One region of the Nocardiopsis sp. NPDC055824 genome, then DNA from elsewhere that is predicted to be linked to it. Evidence: riboswitches for the same ligand, from Rfam matches in the RefSeq annotation. Region 1 holds a riboswitch; each other region holds the start of a gene.

Region 1 (6,017 bases):
GCGAGCAGGTCGACCCGCTTGTCCCGGGCCAGCCTCCCCACGTAGCCCACGACGGTCTCGCCGTTCGGCGCGAGCCTGCGGCGCAGGCCGTCGTCGCGGTGGGCGGGGGAGAACCGGTGGGCGTCGACACCGCGCCGCCACAGGTCCAGCCGGGGGAACCCGCGCCCGGACAGCGCCTCCATGGCGGCCGAGGAGGGGACGAGCGTGCGGTCGACGGCGGAGTGCGTGCGCTTGAGCAGGGACCAGACGCCGTCGCCGCCGGGCAGGCCGTAGCGCGCCGCGAAGCCGGGGAGGTCGGTCTGGAACACCGCCACCGTCGGGAGGGCCCAGCGGCGGGCGGTCTCCACCGCCGCGGACCCGAGCAGGGCGGGCGAGGCCAGGTGCAGCACGTCGGGGGCGAAGGCGCGGACGGCCGCGGTCATCGTGCGCCGGGCGGGAAGGCCCACGGGGAAGTCCCGGTAGAAGGGAAGGGGGAGCGAGGGCATGCGGACCACGGGGAAGCCCGCGTAGGAGGACGGTCCGGGGCCGGGAGCCAGGACGAGGGCCCGGTGCCCGCGCGAGGCGAGCAGGTCGGCGACCCGGCAGACGGAGTTGGTCACCCCGTTGACCTGGGGGAGGAAGGACTCCGTCACGATCGCCACGCGAAGCGGCTGAGAGGGCTCGGTCGGTGGCATGCGGGGGCTCCCAACGCCGGGGGAAGGCTGGTGCCGACACTAGGACCGCCGGATGAACCGCGGTCCGGCACGGGGGGAACCCCTCCCGAAGCGCAGGCGTGGGTCGGGCGATCGGACGGTGACCCGCCCGCGCGCGCCTGTGGCCGCCCGGTGACACCAGGGTGGCTATGATCGCCTGACGTGACCGCCATCCCTCTCCTAGGAGTCGCCCGGTGACCCTCGTCGAATGGGCGGAAGCCGTCCGCCGTGAACTGGAACTGACCGGTACGGAGCCCCTGGGCAAGGAGGACGTCGACCGCGTCCTCGACCTCGCCAAGGACGCCGCCCACTCGGTGGCCCGCCCCGCCGCCCCGCTCACCACCTACCTGCTCGGCATCGCCGTGGGCCGGGGCGCCGACCCGGTCCGGGCCGCCGAGGTGCTGAGCAGGCTCGCCCTCTCCCACAAGGACGACTCCTGACCGCTGCACGCCCACACGCGCCTGCGGGGGCCGGAGCGTCCGGAGGGCGGGCGTCCCCCGGCCCCCGGTGAGGAGGCCCCGGGGAGCGGGGGACACGGCTCCGCCGCGTGTTGCCGCGATTTCCCGGCGACACCGCGCGGTGTCCACTACCGTCGGCACGACCCCCCGGACCGCCGGACCCCGCCTCGCCGTGCCGGTGGCGCCGGGCCGACGCGCGCACCGAGACGGAGACCCCCGTGGACCTGCTGCTCGACATGGCCGGAGTACTGAGCGGCATCGTCTGGGGTCCGCTCGTCCTCCTCCCGCTGCTGCTGGTCACCGGGGTCTACCTGACGATCCGGCTGCGGGCGCTCCAGTTCACCCGGCTCGCCCACGCCCTGTGGCTCGCCCTCGTCCGGCGGGAGGAGGTCGGCGAGGACCTGAGGGGCGACATCTCGCACTTCCAGGCCCTCAACACCGCCCTGGCCGCGACGACCGGCGTCGGCAACATCGCCGGGGTGGGCCTGGCCATCGGACTCGGCGGACCGGGAGCCCTCTTCTGGATGTGGGTCACCGGCGTCCTGGGCATGGCCACCAAGTACAGCGAGGCCCTGCTCGGGGTGAAGTACCGGGTCACGGACGAGAGGGGCGAGCAGGCCGGCGGCCCGATGTACTACCTGCGCCGGGGCCTCCCCGGAGGGCTCGGCGTCCTCCTCGGCTGCTCGTTCGCCGTCTTCGGGGCGGTGGCCGCCTTCGGCATCGGCAACGGCACCCAGGCCAACGCCGTGGCCGAGGCGGTCAACGACGCCACCGGCGCCGACCAGCGGGCCGTCGGCGTGGTCCTGATGCTGCTGACCGCCGTGGTCGTCCTCGGCGGCATCAAGGGGATCGGCCGGGTCGCCTCCGCCGTGGTCCCGTTCATGATCATCGGCTTCGTCCTCATGAACCTGCTGGTCCTGGCGGTGCACCACGACCGGATCGGCCCCGCCTTCGCACTGGTCCTCGGCGACGCCTTCACCGGCACCTCCGCGGCGGGCGGGTTCGCGGGCGCCACCCTGATGTACGTCATCCGCCAGGGCGTCTCCCGCGGCATCTTCTCGAACGAGTCCGGCATGGGCACCGGCGCCATCGCCGCCGCCGCGGCCAGGACCGACCAGCCGGTCCGCCAGGCCCTCGTCGCGATGACGCAGACCTTCGTCGACACCGTGATCATGCTGACCCTGACCGCGATGATGATCATCACGACCGGGGTGTGGCAGGACCCCGACGCCGCGGGGGTGGAGGGCAGCGACAAGGGGGTTCTGCTCACCACATCCGCGATGGAGGCCGGCCTCGGCCGGATCAGCCCGGACCTGGCGGGCCTGGGGCCCGTGTTCGTCGCCTGCGCGGTGGTGGTCTTCGCCTACACGACCATCCTCGGCTGGGCCTACTACGGCGAGAGGTGCGTCGTGTACCTGGCGGGGCGCTCGCTCGTCGTGCCCTACCGGCTGCTGTTCATCGCGGTCGTCTACGTCGGCGCCACGGCGCAGATCGACGCGGTGTGGCTGTTCAGCGACATCGCCAACGGCCTCATGGCCCTGCCCAACCTGATCGGGCTGCTCCTGCTGTCCCCGGTGGTCGTCGCGGAGACGAGGAAGTTCTTCGCCCACCCGGACTGGCGGGACCCGGACGCGGTCATGGAGCCCGTACGGGGGTAGCGGCACGACCGGCGGCCCGCCGCGCCCCCGGCCGCCGCGAACGCGGCCGGGCCCGGCGGAGGCGGACGCGCCGCTCCGCCGGGCCCGGTCCCGCGGGGGAGGGCGTCGGTGCCGCCCCCCGGTCGGCGGGTCCTACTTCCACCAGGCGTGGAAGTGGTGCACGGGCCCCTGCCCGCCTCCGGCGTCGATCTCGTCCGCCCGCCGGAGCGCCTCGGTCAGGTAGGCCTTGGCGTCGCCCACGGCGGAGGCCGTGTCCGGCCGCTGCGGAAGCAGGGCCGCGATCGAGGAGGACAGGGTGCACCCCGTGCCGTGCGTGTTGCGGGTGCGGACCCTCGGCGAGCGGAACTCGACCGGGGCGGAGCCCTGGGCCACGAGGATGTCGACGCAGTCCTCTCCGGCCAGGTGGCCTCCCTTGAGCAGGACCGCGCGCGGACCGAACTCCAGCAGCCGGAGGGCCTGCTCGTGCATCGCCGCCAGGTCGGCCGCCTCCGGCTCGCCCAGCAGGTCGGCCGCCTCGGGCAGGTTCGGCGTGACCAGGTCCGCCCGGGGCAGCAGCCGGGTGCGCAGCGCGTCGACGGCGGAGGGCTCCAGCAGGCGGTCGCCGCTCTTGGCCACCATCACCGGGTCCACCACCACGTGGGGCAGTCCGTGGCGCCCGATCGCCTCGGCGACGGCCTCGGTGACCTCGGCCGTGCCGAGCATGCCGACCTTGACCGCGTGCACCGTGGCGTCGGAGAAGAGGGTGTCCATCTGGTGGGCGACGAAATCGGCGGGGATCGGGTGGACCCCGGTGACGCCGCGCGTGGACTGGGCGGTGAGGGCCGCGACCACGGTCATGCCGAAGGCGCCGTGTGCGGAGAAGGCCTTGAGGTCCGCCTGGATCCCGGCGCCCCCGCTGGGGTCGCTGCCGGCGATGGACACGATGTTGTACGCGCTCATGGGCGTTCCTTCGCTAGTACGAACTAGGGCAGGTTCGACGGGTGTGCTCTCAGCCGGTGGACTCACCGGCACCCCGCGCCGTCGGGGCCGCCGCGTGGGCGGCCCCGCTCAGTGTGCGGCCGACCCGAGGGGGTCGGCGTATGTGTTCCGGACGCGCGGGCCCGAGGGGCCCGTACGGCTGCCGGCGCCGTTCAGAGGGTGGGGGCGTTGTCCGCGGACCGGGCCTTGAGCAGCTTGCGGACGCGGACGATGACGAACCACAGGAACAGCAGGGCGATGACGACCAGCACGATGTTGCTGATGAGGCCGCTCCACTGCACCAGGATCGGCTTGATGGCCGGGCCGAAGGCGTAGCCGAGTCCGATCCAGATCGAGTTCCAGACGGCGGAGCCGATCACGGTGTACACGGAGAACTTGAGGATGGGCATCCGCTCGATGCCGGCGGGGACCGAGATGAAGCTGCGCACCAGCGGCACGCACCGGCCCAGGAGCACGGCGAGGCCGCCGAAGCGGGCGAAGAAGCGCTCGGCCTTGTAGAAGTCCTCGACCTCGAGCAGGGGGGTCTTCTCCACCAGCCACTTGGTGCGGTCCCGGCCCAGCAGGGCGCCGATCGCGTAGAAGCCCCAGGCGCCGACCAGGCAGCCGATCGTGGCCCACAGGATGGCGAGCCAGACGTTCATGTGCCCGTCGTAGGCGAGGAAGCCCGCACCGGGCAGGACCGCCTCGCTCGGCATCGGGGGGAAGAAGGTCTCGATGAACAGGGCCACGCCGACGCCGGGCTCGCCCAGGGTCGTCATCAGGCTCAGCACCCAGCCGATGAAGCCCTCGTACTCGTGGACGACCTCGCCTTCCATCGCCAGGTTCGACGCCGTCCACAGATTCGCTGTCATGAGAAGTGGCTTTCCGTTCTTTCCGGTCGGACGCCGGCCGCGACGCGGGCGGCCTCGGCCCGGGAGCGCTTGCGGCGCTCCCAGACGATGGCCGCGGTCACGATCACGAAACCGGCGACGATGAAGACGACTGTCACAGGGACGTCGGTGGGGGTGACGACCTCGCGGGACTCGGTCTGCCACGGCCACAGGGCGCGCAGCGAACCGGCCATGAGGCCGGTGAGTACAACGAGGGTCATGTGGTGGAAGTTCTCCAGGAGGTGCTGGAGCAGCTTCACGAACAGGGACAGGCCGGTGAGCATGCCCAGGGCGAAGACGGCCAGGTAGGCGATGTCCAGGTCGCCGACCGCGCTGATCGTCGGCTCGTAGAGCCCGAGTGTGAGCAGGATGAAGGAGCCGGACAGCCCCGGCAGGACGAGCGCGCAGACGGCCACCGCGGCGGCGAGGAAGACGACCGCCGGGTGGGTCGGCAGGTTGGCGCCCGGCAGCCCGGTGAGCACGAAGGCGGCCACGGCGAACACCAGTGCCACGGCGTAGTGCCCGGCCCTCCAGGGGCGGCCCGCCCCGGAGTAGGGGATCCACAGGCACGCCAGGACGAGGCCGAAGAACAGGGCGTAGGCGTACCGGGTGTAGGCGTCGACGAGCGGCGCCAGGAGGAGGGCGGCCAGGACCAGGAACACGGCCATGCCGACCAGCGCGGGAACCAGGACGCTCCAGTCCACCTGTCGGAACTGCTCCTGCGCGCGGGCCCTGCCGCGCCCGCGCGGGACGTCCGTGACGTACCGCTTGATCCCGCTGACCATGTGGCCCGCGCCGCCGATGAGCTTGTCGTAGAGGCCGACGATGAGGGCGACGGTCCCGCCGCTGATGCCCGGAAGGGCTTCGGAGGCGCCCACGGCGCCGCCGCGCACCGCGTCGAGGAGGTAGGAGCCTGCGGAATTGGCCATCTGGGTGGTTGGACGCTACCCGGGGAGTCCGGGAGAGGTGCGCCTTCCTCCGTCCTAAGGGTCTCGCCCGCGCACGCGAATGTGCGACGGGTGGGGATGAGGCGAAAAGGAGACTGTCCGAATCGGCCGGAGATCGCGGCCGTCGGGATCTAAGGTACAAGGGGCGGAGGCCGCTGTGGGCAGGCGTTGAGGAGAGTTGTGGACGACCGCACCCCGTCTGGAGCAGCCAAAGCGAGGCCTGGCAGAACTCTTACGTGGCCTTTGTCCTGGAATGACGTAATTTTCGGCCCTGTGGCAGGGCTGCCGGATAGCATCCGAAAACTGTGCTTCGTCTCAGTGACAGGGTGTGGTCCTCCACAGGCCGGCCGCCGCCCCCGCCCCCGCGCCGGGCGGTTCCGCGGACCGCGGCCGTCAGTACCGCAGCGGGCTCGGA
Region 2 (6,017 bases), on a different contig from region 1:
ACGGTGACCGTGACCGTGCCCTCCCGGTCGGCCTCGGCGCCCGCCTCCGGGTCGGTGGAGATCACCTCGCCGGGCGGGACGTCCTCGTCGTCCACGTCCACCTGTTCGAGGTTGTCCGGGGAGAACCCGAGGTCCTCCAGCGCCGCGAGGGCGTTCGCGGCGTCCTCGCCCGCCAGGTCGGGCATGGTCACGTTCTGCGGGCCCTGGGAGACGTACACGGTCACCTCGTCCCCGGGCGACAGGCGCTCGCCCTGTCCGGGATCGGTCCGACCGACGCTGCCCGGCTCGGCGTCGCTGTAGACGGGCTCCTCCGCGAGCGTGTAGACCAGCCCCTCGTCGAGGATGGCCTCGCGCGCGGCCTCGGGGCTCTGCCCCACCACGTCCGGCACGGACTCGAACCGCCCGACGAGGAACCACCAGCCGGTGAGGAGCAGCACCAGTGCCAGGGCGGCGGCGCCGATCCCGATCAGCAGACCGCGGCGCCTCGGGGCGTCGCGGTCGTCCGGGTAGTCGTCGTAGTCGTCCCCGTCGTAGCCGTCGTCGCGCAGCCCCGCGCTGTTCATGTCCACGACCATGGTGGCGTTCTCGGTGCCCGGCCCCGCCCCGCCCGCGATGAGCTGGGGGGCGGTGACGGACGCCGTCGCGGCGGTCGGGGCGACGGGTGCGAGCGGCGCCTCGCCGCCGGGGGCCCGGGCCGGCAGGCGGTGCAGGACCTCCAGCACCTTGGCCAGGTACTGGCCCGCGTTGCTCGGACGGTAGCGGGGGTCGCGCTCGGTGGCCTTGGTGACCAGCGCGTCCACCTCGGGCGGGAGGCCCGGCAGGAAGTGCGAGGGGCGGGGCACGTCCTCGTTGACGTGCTGGTAGGCGATCGCGATGGGCGTCTCGCCGGTGTGCGGCTGGCCGCCGGTCAGCAGCTCGTAGAACATGATGCCCGCGGCGTACACGTCGCTGCGGGCGTCGGCGACGCCCTTCTCGATCTGCTCCGGCGCCAGGTAGGCGGCGGTGCCCATGAGGGTGCCGGTCCGGGTGAGGCCCTGGTTGGACTGCTCCACGGCGCGCGCCAGGCCGAAGTCGGCCACCTTGACCCGGCCGTCCTCGGTGAGGAGGACGTTCTCGGGCTTGACGTCGCGGTGGACCATGCCCGCCTGGTGGGCGGCGCCGAGCGCGGCCAGGACCGACGCCATGACGTTCAGGGCCTCGTGCGGGGACAGGCGTCCGCGGGCCTTGAGCAGGTCGCGCAGGGTGCGGCCGGGCACGTACTCCATCGCCAGGAACACGTGTCCCTGGTCCTCACCCTGGTCGAAGACCTGGACGACGTTGGGGTGGGAGAGCTTGGCGACGGAGTGCGCCTCGTTGATGAAGCGCTGGACGAAGGTGGGGTCCTGTGCCAGCGACGGGTGCATCACCTTCAGCGCCAGGCGGCGGTCCAGCCTCAGGTCGTGGGCGACGTAGACGGTCGCCATCCCGCCTCCGGCGATCCTGGACTCGACGAAGTAGCGTCGGTCGAGGGTCGCGCCTACGAGCGGGTCGGAAGTCGTCATGTCCACGGCGGAGTAGTGTCCTTGCTGCGGGGAGCGCGGGCTGTCGCGGTTGGTGGCGCGTACCCGACACCGGGTGTCGAACCGACACGATAGCGGAAGCCCACGCCAGGTCTGCCCCGCGGTTCGCGGTCGCGTCGCGCCTCTCCACCCTCGGTGGCGGGCGTTCGCGCCTGGTTCATCGGCGAGCGTGCGGTGCCCTCCGTCGGGCCGCACACCCATCCCACGTTAGGGGACGGTTCCAAACGTTCCGGGAACGGCGCTCCGGACCTCGCGGGACCGGTGCGCGCCGGGCCCCCGGTCCGGGGACCGGGAGGCCCGGTCCCCGCGGCGTCGCGGCCCCGGGGGCCGTCCCGGCGGGCCGGCCAGGGTGGGACCGGTCACGCCCGGACGGAACACGCGCCCCGTGCGCCCCGGCCCCGGGCGCGTCACGCCCCGGAGGGACGGGACACGCGGTCGGCGGCCCTCCCCGGGCGTGCGCGGCGGCAGGCCGCGCCGGGGCGCTACTCCACCGCGGGGGACGACGCGAGGGCGTGCCGACGCACCGGGATGCGACCGGCCAGGCGGGCGCCCCGGCCGGCCCGGACGGCGTCGCGCATCGCGGCGGCCATGCGCACCGGGTCCTGTGCCCGGGTCACGGCCGTGGCCAGCAGGACCGCGTCGCAGCCCAGCTCCATCGCGAGGGCGGCGTCGCTGGCGGTGCCGATCCCGGCGTCCACGATCACGGGGACCCCCGCGCCCTCCACGATCAGTTCGAGGTTGTGCGGGTTGCGGATCCCCAGCCCGGAGCCGATCGGCGCGGCCAGCGGCATCACCGCCGCGCACCCCAGCTGCTCCAGGCGCCGGGCCAGCACCGGGTCGTCGTTGGTGTAGGGCAGGACGGTGAACCCCTCGTCCACCAGCTGCTCGGCGGCGTCCAGGAGCTCCACCGGGTCGGGCAGCAGGGTGTGCTCGTCCGCCACGACCTCCAGTTTCACCCAGTCCGTGCCCAGGGCCTCGCGTCCCAGCCGGGCGGTGCGCACCGCGTCCGCCGCGGTGAAGCACCCCGCGGTGTTGGGCAGCGCGCGGATCCTGTTGCGGGACAGCACGTCCCACACCGACCCCTGGGCGCCGGGGGAGACCCTGCGCATGGCCACGGTGGTCAGCTCGGTCCCGGAGGTCACCAGGGCCTCCTCCAGGACCTCCAGGGAGGGCGCCCCGCCGGTGCCGGTGATCAGCCGCGAGCCGAAGGAGGTCCCGGCGATCACCAGGGGGTCCTCGACGCCTCCGGTTCCGTGTGCGCTCATGCTCAGCCTCCCTGGACCGCGGTGAGGACGTCCACGCGGTCGCCCGCGCCCAGCGCGCCGTCCGCCCACGCGGCCCGGCGCACCACCTCGTCGTTGACGGCCACGGCGATCCCGCCGGGGATCGTGCCGCCGCCCGGCGCGGTCAGGTCGCGGACGACCGCCTCCACGGTCGTGCCGTCGGCGAACTCGCGGAGGTCGCCGTTGATGATGAGTTGCACTGCCTCTCCTACTCCCACGTCGTCGTGTGCGCGTCGCCGGACACCCGGTCCGCGGCGAACCTGCGCGCGTACTCCGGCAGGGCGCCCGTGGTGAGGGCGCGCGCCATGGCCTCCCCGGTGGCCGGGGTCAGCAGGACCCCGTGCCTGAAGTGCCCCGCGGCCAGGTGCAGGCCGGGGACCCGGGTCGGCCCCAGCAGGGGCTCGTTGTCCGGTGAGCCCGGGCGCAGGCCCACACAGGTCTCGGTGACCTCCAGCTCGGTCACCCCCGGGACGAGCTCGCGCGCGTCCCGCAGGACCTGCCAGAGGCCCCCGGCGGTGAGCGAGGTGTCGTAGCCGAGCTCCTCCTGGGTGGCGCCGATGACCACCTCTCCGTCGGCGCGCGGCACCAGGTAGGTGGTGAAGCCCCTCACCAGGCCCCGGACCGTGCGGCCGACGAGGGGCGGCTCGCCGGCCGGCACCCGGGCGCGCAGGAGCTGGCCCTTGACCGGGCGCAGCGGCGGCACCACCGGTTCGGGCACCTTGACGCGGTCGCTCCAGCAGCCTGCGGCCAGGACGACCTGGTGGGCGGGCAGGACCCGGCCGTCGTCCAGGCGCACGCCCAGCCGGGCGCCCCCGGGGCCGGGGGCCGTGACCTCCTCCGCCCGACCGGCGGTCTCGGTGACTCCCGCGCGTCCGCCCGCCGCGGCCAGGGCGCGCAGCAGCAGCCGGGGGTCGACGGAGTGGTCGTCGGGAGCGAGCACGCCGCCGCGCACGGACGGGGCGAGCACCGGCTCCAGCCGGCGGCACTCGCGGCTCGTCAGGCGCTCGGTGGCGATGCCCAGGCGCTCCTGGAGCCGGTGCAGGTCGGTGAGGACGGCCATGTCGTCGCGGTCGAAGGCCACCAGGAGGGTCCCGGTGGTGCGGTAGCCCACGCGGATCCCGCCGGCGGCCTCCAGCTCGGCGACGAACCCGGGGTACATGCCCGCGGAGCGGACCCCGAACTCCATGAGGGGCTCCTCGCCGAACACGGCCTCGGTGGCCGGGGTGAGCATGCCCGCCGCGACGGTGGAGGCGGCACGGGCACCGGCGGGGCCGGTCACGGGGTCGGGTTCGACCAGGGTGACGCGGAGGCCCTCCTGGGCGGCCCGCCAGGCGGTGACCCTCCCCACGAGGCCGCCGCCGACCACGACGACGGTCCGCTCCGGCGCGTCCCCGGGGCCGCCACCGGTAGGACGAATCGTTTCGCGGCGGGGATCGTTCTTCGTGCGCACGGCGCTGTTCCCACTCCCTTCGCCGGCATGACCCGGATCAGGTTCGTGCGGTCGGAGGCTCACAGCCTCCCTCTCAGCCGGGTCCCACCCGGCTCCCGCGGGATGTGCAGAGGTCTGTCCCCATCCTAGAACCTCCTCCCGGAATGCGTGGCAGTGGTGGGGATCTCCACGGCGCCCGGCCCCCGCGGCGCCGGAAGGTGTCCGGGCCCCGTGCGGATGTGGCAGATTGGGAGGGTGACACGAAGCGACATCGACATAGACACGCTGGTCGGCGAGTGGCTGACCCTGAAGGAGGCGGCCGCGCCGCTCGGCGTGAGCCCCAACCGGATCAAGACCCTGATCCGCGAGAACCGCATGATGGGTGTGGTCCGCGGAGGGCAGCTGTCCGTCCCCGCCGCCTTCATCGACGGCGACGACCTCGTCAAGGGGCTGCCCGGGACCCTGGTGCTGCTGACCGACGCGGGCTTCTCCACGGAGGAGGCCCTGCGCTGGCTCTTCACCCCCGACGACACCCTGCCGGGCACGCCCATCCAGGCGATGCGGGAGAACCGGGGCACCGAGGTGCGCCGCCGCGCCCAGAGCATGGCCTTCTAGCGCGTGGTCCGCGGACGCTCTCGGCGGGCGTCGGCGGACGCGGGCCCGGAACGATCCGCGGAACACGGCCCGGGGCGCGGCGCGCCGTCGGGCGGCCTCCCCTCGGGGGCCGGCCGGCGAGGGCCTAGGGTGGGCGGGGTGAGGACCAGCCACGGAACCAGCCTGCGCAAGCGCCTGGACGCATCCCTTCTGTACCTGTGCACCGACGCCCGGACCGGGCGCGGTGATCTCGCCGAGTTCACCGACGCGGCCCTGGCCGGAGGGGTGGACATCATCCAGCTCCGGGACAAGGGGCTGGAGGCCCGCGAGGAGATCGCGGCCCTGGAGGTCATGCGGGAGGCCTGTGAGCGGCACGGGGCCCTGCTCGCGGTGAACGACCGCGCGGACATCGCCCGCGCGGTGCGCGCCGACGTCCTGCACCTGGGCCAGCGCGACCTGCCGGTGCCCATGGCCCGCGACATCATCGGGGCGGACCCCGTGATCGGCCGCTCCAACAACGACATCGCGGCCGCCTCCTCCTCCGCCGAGGAGGCCGGGAGCGACTACTTCTGCGTCGGCCCCACCTGGGCCACCCCCACCAAGCCGGGCCGCCCCGCGGCGGGCCTGTCCCTGGTCGAACGCGCCGCGGCGCTGGGCACGGACCGCCCGTGGTTCGCCATCGGCGGGATCGACGCGACCAACATCGACGCGGTGGTGGAGGCGGGCGCCCGCCGGGTCGTGGTCGTGCGCGCGATCACCGAGGCCGAGGACCCCCGGGCCGCCGCGGCCGGGCTGCGCGAGCGCCTGACCGCCCGCACCGGGGGCTGAGCGGCGCCCCCGGCCCCGCCGGACCCCGGGAGGGCGAGGACGCCGCCCCGCCCCCGGGGGAGGGGGCGGCCCCGCAGTCGGCCCCGTCCCCGACGGCGCGGCCGCCCGCGCCCGGCCGGTGGTCGCCCCACCGGCCTCACGGCACGAGGAGCACCTTGCCCAGGACCCGGCGCTCCTCCAGCGCCCGGTGGGCCTCCTCCGCCCGCTCCAGGGGCAGCGTCAGCCCCACATGCGGTCTCACGCGCCCGGAGCGGGCCATCTCCAGGATCCGGCGCACGGCGCCGCTCCGACCCTCCTTCCCGTCCTCCAGGTCGAAGAGGCCGA
Region 3 (6,017 bases), on a different contig from region 1:
CGCCATGCGCACCGCGCAGGGGGACACCCAGGGCGGGTCCACCATCACCCAGCAGTACGTCAAGAACCTGCTCATCGAGCAGGCCTCCACCGAGGAGGAGGTGGAGCGCGCCAGTGAGCAGACCCTGGGCCGCAAGCTGCTGGAGCTGCGCCACGCCATCGACATCGAGGACCGCCTCACTAAGGACGAGATCATGGAGGGCTACCTCAACCTCGCCTACTTCGGGGCGGGGGCGTACGGCATCGAGGTGGCGGCCCAGCGGTACTTCTCCGTCTCCGCCGCCGACCTGGACCCGGCGCAGGCCGCCACCATCGTCGGGCTCGTGCGCAGCCCCTCGTTCTACGACCCGCTCAACAACCGCGAGGCCGCGCGCGAGCGCCGCGACCTGGTGCTGGAGCGGATGGGGGCGACCGGGCACCTGGACGCGGCGCAGGTCGAGGAGCACGCGAGCCGGGGGCTCGCACTGGACCCGACCCCGCGCGGAGGCAGCTGCTACCACTCGGAGCAGCCGTTCTTCTGCGACTTCGTCATGCGCTGGCTGCGCGGCTCCGACATCCTCGGGGAGCTCCAGGGGGAGCGCGACGAGGCGCTCACCAAGGGCGGCATCACCGTGCGGACCACGCTCGACGGGGAGACGCAGCGGGCCGCGGAGGAGGCCATCGAGCGGTACGTCCCGGCGGAGGAGTCCACCAAGTTCTCCGCCCAGGCCGTCGTCGAGCCCGGCACCGGCCGGATCCGGGGCATGGCGCAGAACCTGCGCTACGGGTTCGACGACGAGGCGCTCGGCACGACCTCCATCAACCTGGCGGTGGACAGCGAGGCCGGCGGTTCGCTCGGCTACCAGGCGGGGTCGACGTTCAAGACGTTCACCCTGGCCGCCGCCCTGCACTCCGGACTGGGCTACGGCACCAGCTTCTCCTCGCCCGAGAGCGTCTCGGTCGGAGGGCTCGAGAACTGCGACGGCGGCGTGATGTCCGGGTGGAGCGTGAGCAACGCCGGGGAGAGCGACGGCGGCCGGCACAACATGATCAGCGCGACCAAGGGGTCCGTGAACACCTACTTCGCGCAGCTCCAGAAGCGCGTCGGCCTCTGCGAGACCTCGGAGATGGCCGAGCGGGTCGGCATCCACCGCGCCGACGGCCAACCGCTGGGGGTCTGGAGCTCCTTCACCCTGGGGGACCAGGAGGTGTCCCCGCTGACCGTCGCCAACGCGTACGCCACGTTCGCCGCCCGCGGCACCTACTGCGAGCCCGTCCCGGTGGTCTCCGTGCGGATCGGCCGCGAGGGCGCCGAGGGCACCCGGGAGGTCGAGGCGCGCACCGACTGCGAGGAGGGCAGGGTCGAGCGCGACGTCGCGGACGGGGTCAACCACCTGCTCCAGCAGACGTTCAAGGGCGGCACCGCCAACGGCCTCGGCCTCGACCGCCCCGCCGCGGGCAAGACCGGCACCACCGACAACGCCGCCTACGCCTGGTTCGCCGGCTACACCCCGAACCTCGCGTCGGCCGTGGTCGTCGGCGACATGCGCGGAGGCGAGGAGAACCCGCTCCAGGGCGTGACGATCGGCGGGCGCTACTACGGCATCGTCTACGGCGGCACGCTGCCGGGCCCCATCTGGCAGGCCACCATGCGCGGGGCCACGGCCGACCTGCCGGCCGAGGGCTTCGCCCCCTCGCCGAAGGCTTTCGGCAACCCGTCGGCGACGCCTCCCAAGGGCGGGGACGACGAGGGCGACGCCTGACCGCGCCCGCCGGCGGGCGCGGTCGGACGGGGCGGGAACGGGGGCCGTGGGGAGGGAACACCCCGCGGCCCCCGTTGTTGACGCATAATGGAGGGAAACCGACAGGGGAGCGCGTGAGCGCTGAGAGTGCGGCACCCGGCCGCAGACCCTTACACACCTGATCTGGGTCATGCCAGCGAAGGAAGTCGTAGGAACCCGTCTCCGGCGGCGTGCTCCCGCGCACCCGGGACGGACCCGGCGCGCGGCACGTCCTCCGGCGTCGCTCTTGGCCACATGGGCCCTCGTCCACCCCGACGAAGGGACACCACCTGATGAGCACCGAGACCGGGCGTACCGGATTCTGGCGCGACGTCCTCGGACGGCTGCGCGGCTGGCGCACCGTCGACATCGTCGTTGCGGCCGTGATCGGCGTCGCCGTCGGCGTCGTCTTCTGGCTCTGGAACATCGTCTGGTCGGTCACGACCCCGCTCTTCGTGGGCTTTCCCCCCGCGCAGGCGGCGGTCTACGGAATGTGGCTGATCTCCGGCGTCCTCGGCGGACTGGTCGTCCGCAAGCCCGGCGCGGCACTGCTCACCTCGATCGCGGCCTCCCTGGTGTCGGCGGTGCTGGGGACGCAGTGGGGGGTCATGGTGATCATCGACGGGACGCTCCAGGGCCTCCTCCCCGAGCTGGTCTTCCTCGCCTTCGGCTACCGGCGCTGGGGCATGGGCGCGGCCGTGCTCGCGGCGGCCGCCGCCGGCCTCTCCCCGGCCGTCCGCGACAACCTCGTCTACAACGTGACCTGGCCCCTGCACTTCCAGCTCGTCTACGGCGTCATCGTCGTGATCAGCTCGGCGGTCATCGCGGGCGTCGGCGCCCGCCTCCTCACCACCGCGCTCGCCAGGTCGGGCGCGCTGGCCCCCTTCCCGTCGGCCAGGGGCTGACCCGTGGCCGACCACGACCGCCGCGGCCCCTCGGGGGCGACCGCGGAGCACCCCGCGGCACCGTCCCCCCTCCGGCCCCCCGGAGGGGGCGGCGCACGCGTCGAGCTGTCCGGCTGGGGGTGGCGCCACGCGGGCCGCGAGTCGTACGCCCTGCGCGGGGTGGACCTCACGGTCGAGCCCGGTGAGCGCGTGCTGCTGCTCGGCGCCTCCGGGGCGGGCAAGTCCACCCTGCTGCACTCCCTCGCCGGACTCACCGGCCCCGACGGCGCCCTCAACGGCGACCAGGAGGGGACGCTGCTGGTCGACGGCCTCCCCGCCGACCGGGGCCGCGGAGGCGTCGGCCTGGTCGGCCAGGACCCGGAGACGCAGCTGGTGATGGCCCGCGCGGGCGACGACGTCGCCTTCGGACCGGAGAACCTGGGGGTGGACCCCGCCCTGATCTGGCCGAGGGTGGACGACGCGCTCGACGCGGTCGGCTTCCCGTACGGGCGGCGCCACCCCACCGGCGCGCTGTCGGGCGGTGAGAAGCAGCGCCTGGTCATCGCCGGCGCGCTCGCCATGCGCCCGCGCCTGCTCCTCCTGGACGAGCCCACCGCCAACCTCGACCCAGCCGGGGCCGCACTGGTGCGCGGTGTCCTGGAACGCCTGCTCGCCGAGACCGAGGCGACCCTGCTCCTGGTCGAGCACCGGGTCGCCGACGTGGTCGGGCTGGTGGACAGGGTCGTGGTCGTCGAGCCGGGCGGCGGGGTGGTCGCCGACGGCGATCCGGCGGCCGTGTTCGCCGCGCACGGGAGCTCCCTCGCGGAGCAGGGAGTGTGGGTCCCCGGTGACGAGCCCTCCCCCGGCCCGGCCCCCGCGCCGGGCGGCGGCCCCCGCGTCGAGGCGGTGGGCGTCGCCGCGCGCACCCCCTTCCAGCTGGGGGCGGGCGCCCCGCCCCGGAGGACCGTGCTGGAGGGGGTGGACCTCTCCGTCGCGGCCGGTACGGCGACCGCCCTGACCGGCCCCAACGGTGCGGGCAAGTCCACGCTGCTGACCCTGCTGGCGGGGCTCTCCCGACCCCACAGGGGCGCGGTCCTGCCGCGCGGCCCCCTGGCGGAGGCCGACCGGCGGCCGCTGGCGCGATGGCCCGCCCGGCTCCTGTCCCGCCACGTGGGCACCGTGTTCCAGCACGCGGAGGACCAGTTCGTCACCGGCACCGTGCGGGACGAGCTGCGGTTCGCCCCGCGGCGGGCCGGGGCGGACGGGGCCGGGACCGAGCGGCGGGTGGACGAGCTGCTGGAGCGGCTGCGCCTGACCGGCCTGGCCGACGCCCACCCCTACACGCTCTCGGGCGGCGAGAAGCGGCGGCTGTCGGTGGCCACGGCGCTCAGCTCCGGCCCCTCGCACGCGCCCGGAGTCCTCGTCCTGGACGAGCCGACCTTCGGCCAGGACACCCGGACGTGGACGGAGCTGGTCGAGCTGCTGGGCGGGCTGAGGGCCGAGGGGTGCGCCGTCGTCGTGGCGACCCACGACGAACTTCTCCTGCGGCACTTCGCGGACGTGCGGGTGCGTGTGGCGGGGGGCCGCGCGGTCCCGGGCACGGCGGGAAAGGCGGAGCTGTGAGCGTCTCGGAGGACCGGGGCCGCAGGGGCGGCGTCCCCGCCCCGGACGCGCCGGGCGCCGGGGGAGCGCGCCACTGGCTCGCCCGGCTCAACCCGGCGGCCAAGCTGCTGGCCGCGCTGCTGCTGGGGCTCGGACTGGTCCCCGCCGTGGACGCGGTCACCGGCGGGGTGGTGCTGGCCGGCGTTCTGCTGGTCCTGCCCTTCAGCGGGATCGACCGGCGCACCCTGCTCGTCCTCGGCGGCCCCTTCCTGCTCATGGGGCTCTCCAGCGGGCTGGTCAACTACCTGTACGGCGAGCACGGCGCGGAGGGGGCGCTGGGCGCCGCGGTGCGCCTGCTCGCCATCGCCCTCCCCGGCCTCCTCGCGGCCGTCAGCAGCGATCCGACGGAGATGGCCGACGGGCTCGTGCAGAGGTTGAGGGTGCCCGAGCGCCCCGCCATGGGCGTGCTGGCGGCGCTGCGGCTCATCCCCCTGCTGGCCGACCAGTGGCGGACCGTGACCCTGGCGAGGCGGGCCCGCGGACTGGAGGCCGGGCGCAACCCGGTGCGGATGGTCACGCTGTTCTTCGGCAGGCTGTTCGCGCTGCTGGTGCGGTCGATCCGGACGGGGACCCTGCTGGCGACGGCGATGGACGCCAGGGCGTTCGGCACCGGGCCCCGCACATGGGCCAGGGAGAGCCGCTGGCGGGTCGGGGACACGCTCCTGCTCGCGGGTGCGGCCCTGCTGCTGGCGGGGGCGTACGCGCTGTCCGCGCGGCTCGGCACCCTGGTGCTGCTGTTCTCCTGACCCGGGTGATTAGGTGGCCCGGACAGTGACGTCGAAGTGGAAGAGGTGGAGTTCGTGGGCGAGTTCGTGCGCGTGGAGACCGATCCGGACCACCCGGCGGTGGCCGTCATCCGGTTGGACCGGCCGAAGGTCAACGCGCTCAACGCCGTGCTGACGGCGGAGATCGCCGAGGCCGCCACGAGGGTCTCCGCGGACCCCGCCGTGCGCGCGGTGGTGCTCTACGGCGGCGAGCGCGTGTTCGTGGCGGGCGCCGACATCAAGGAGATGGCGGACCGCACCCACGCGGAGATGCTGGAGTACGGGCGCAACCTCCAGAACGCCCTCACCCTGGTGTCCCGCATCCCCAAGCCCGTCGTGGCCGCCGTCACCGGGTACGCCCTCGGCGGCGGGCTGGAGCTGGCGCTGGCCGCCGACTTCCGGGTGGTGGGGGAGGGGGCCCGGCTGGGCGTGCCCGAGATCCAGCTCGGCGTCATCCCCGGGGCGGGCGGCACCCAGCGCCTGCCGCGCCTGATCGGCCCCGCCCGGGCCAAGGAGATGATCTTCAGCGGCAGGCACGTGCGGGCGGAGGAGGCCGGGCGCATCGGGCTGGCCGACGAGGTCGTCCCGGACGGGGACGTCTACCGGGCGGCCGTGGCCCTGGTGGCCCGGTACGCGGAGGGGCCCGCCGTGGCGCTGGCCGCGGCCAAGGAGGCCGTCGACCGGGGCCTGGAGACGGACCTGGACTCGGGGCTGGAGATCGAGCGCCTGCACTTCGCCGGGCTGTTCGCGACCGAGGACCAGAAGAACGGGATGCGGAGCTTCGTCGAGCAGGGGCCGGGCAAGGCGGTGTTCAACGGGCGCTGACGCGGGCCTCCGCGCAGTTCGGGGCGGGGGTCCCGGCCGCTCGGGCCGGTGCGCCCGCCCCTCCCTTCCCCAAAGCTTTGTTGTTTTTTGGCATGGTTTTAGTCATTTGTCAGGTTAAGTAGC

The links. Region 1 has a riboswitch for thiamine pyrophosphate ahead of thiD (bifunctional hydroxymethylpyrimidine kinase/phosphomethylpyrimidine kinase). Riboswitches for the same ligand answer to the same signal wherever they lie in the genome.
Region 2: it holds a riboswitch for thiamine pyrophosphate, as region 1 does, so the genes downstream of both, thiO (glycine oxidase ThiO) here and thiD (bifunctional hydroxymethylpyrimidine kinase/phosphomethylpyrimidine kinase) in region 1, are expected to answer to the same signal.
Region 3: it holds a riboswitch for thiamine pyrophosphate, as region 1 does, so the genes downstream of both, ACWGL3_RS06060 (ECF transporter S component) here and thiD (bifunctional hydroxymethylpyrimidine kinase/phosphomethylpyrimidine kinase) in region 1, are expected to answer to the same signal.

Annotation. Positions count from the first base shown of each region.
Region 1 is NZ_JBSHDN010000024.1:8,381-14,397, forward strand. Features, by position in the region: gene ACWGL3_RS08270 (glycosyltransferase family 4 protein) at 1-674, opposite strand, end outside; gene ACWGL3_RS08275 (DUF6457 domain-containing protein) at 887-1,132, shown strand; gene ACWGL3_RS08280 (alanine/glycine:cation symporter family protein) at 1,369-2,808, shown strand; gene thiD (bifunctional hydroxymethylpyrimidine kinase/phosphomethylpyrimidine kinase) at 2,941-3,747, opposite strand; TPP riboswitch at 3,736-3,833, opposite strand; gene ACWGL3_RS08290 (DedA family protein) at 3,939-4,637, opposite strand; gene ACWGL3_RS08295 (DUF368 domain-containing protein) at 4,634-5,584, opposite strand; gene ACWGL3_RS08300 (acyl-CoA synthetase) at 5,996-6,017, opposite strand, start outside.
Region 2 is NZ_JBSHDN010000103.1:471-6,487, forward strand. Features, by position in the region: gene pknB (Stk1 family PASTA domain-containing Ser/Thr kinase) at 1-1,547, opposite strand, end outside; gene ACWGL3_RS19970 (thiazole synthase) at 2,042-2,824, opposite strand; gene thiS (sulfur carrier protein ThiS) at 2,827-3,042, opposite strand; gene thiO (glycine oxidase ThiO) at 3,051-4,292, opposite strand; TPP riboswitch at 4,288-4,401, opposite strand; gene ACWGL3_RS19985 (Rv2175c family DNA-binding protein) at 4,509-4,886, shown strand; gene thiE (thiamine phosphate synthase) at 5,025-5,693, shown strand; gene ACWGL3_RS19995 (zinc-binding dehydrogenase) at 5,830-6,017, opposite strand, start outside.
Region 3 is NZ_JBSHDN010000015.1:16,142-22,158, forward strand. Features, by position in the region: gene ACWGL3_RS06055 (transglycosylase domain-containing protein) at 1-1,741, shown strand, start outside; TPP riboswitch at 1,835-1,942, shown strand; gene ACWGL3_RS06060 (ECF transporter S component) at 2,053-2,664, shown strand; gene ACWGL3_RS06065 (ABC transporter ATP-binding protein) at 2,770-4,266, shown strand; gene ACWGL3_RS06070 (energy-coupling factor transporter transmembrane component T family protein) at 4,263-5,051, shown strand; gene ACWGL3_RS06075 (enoyl-CoA hydratase/isomerase family protein) at 5,106-5,894, shown strand.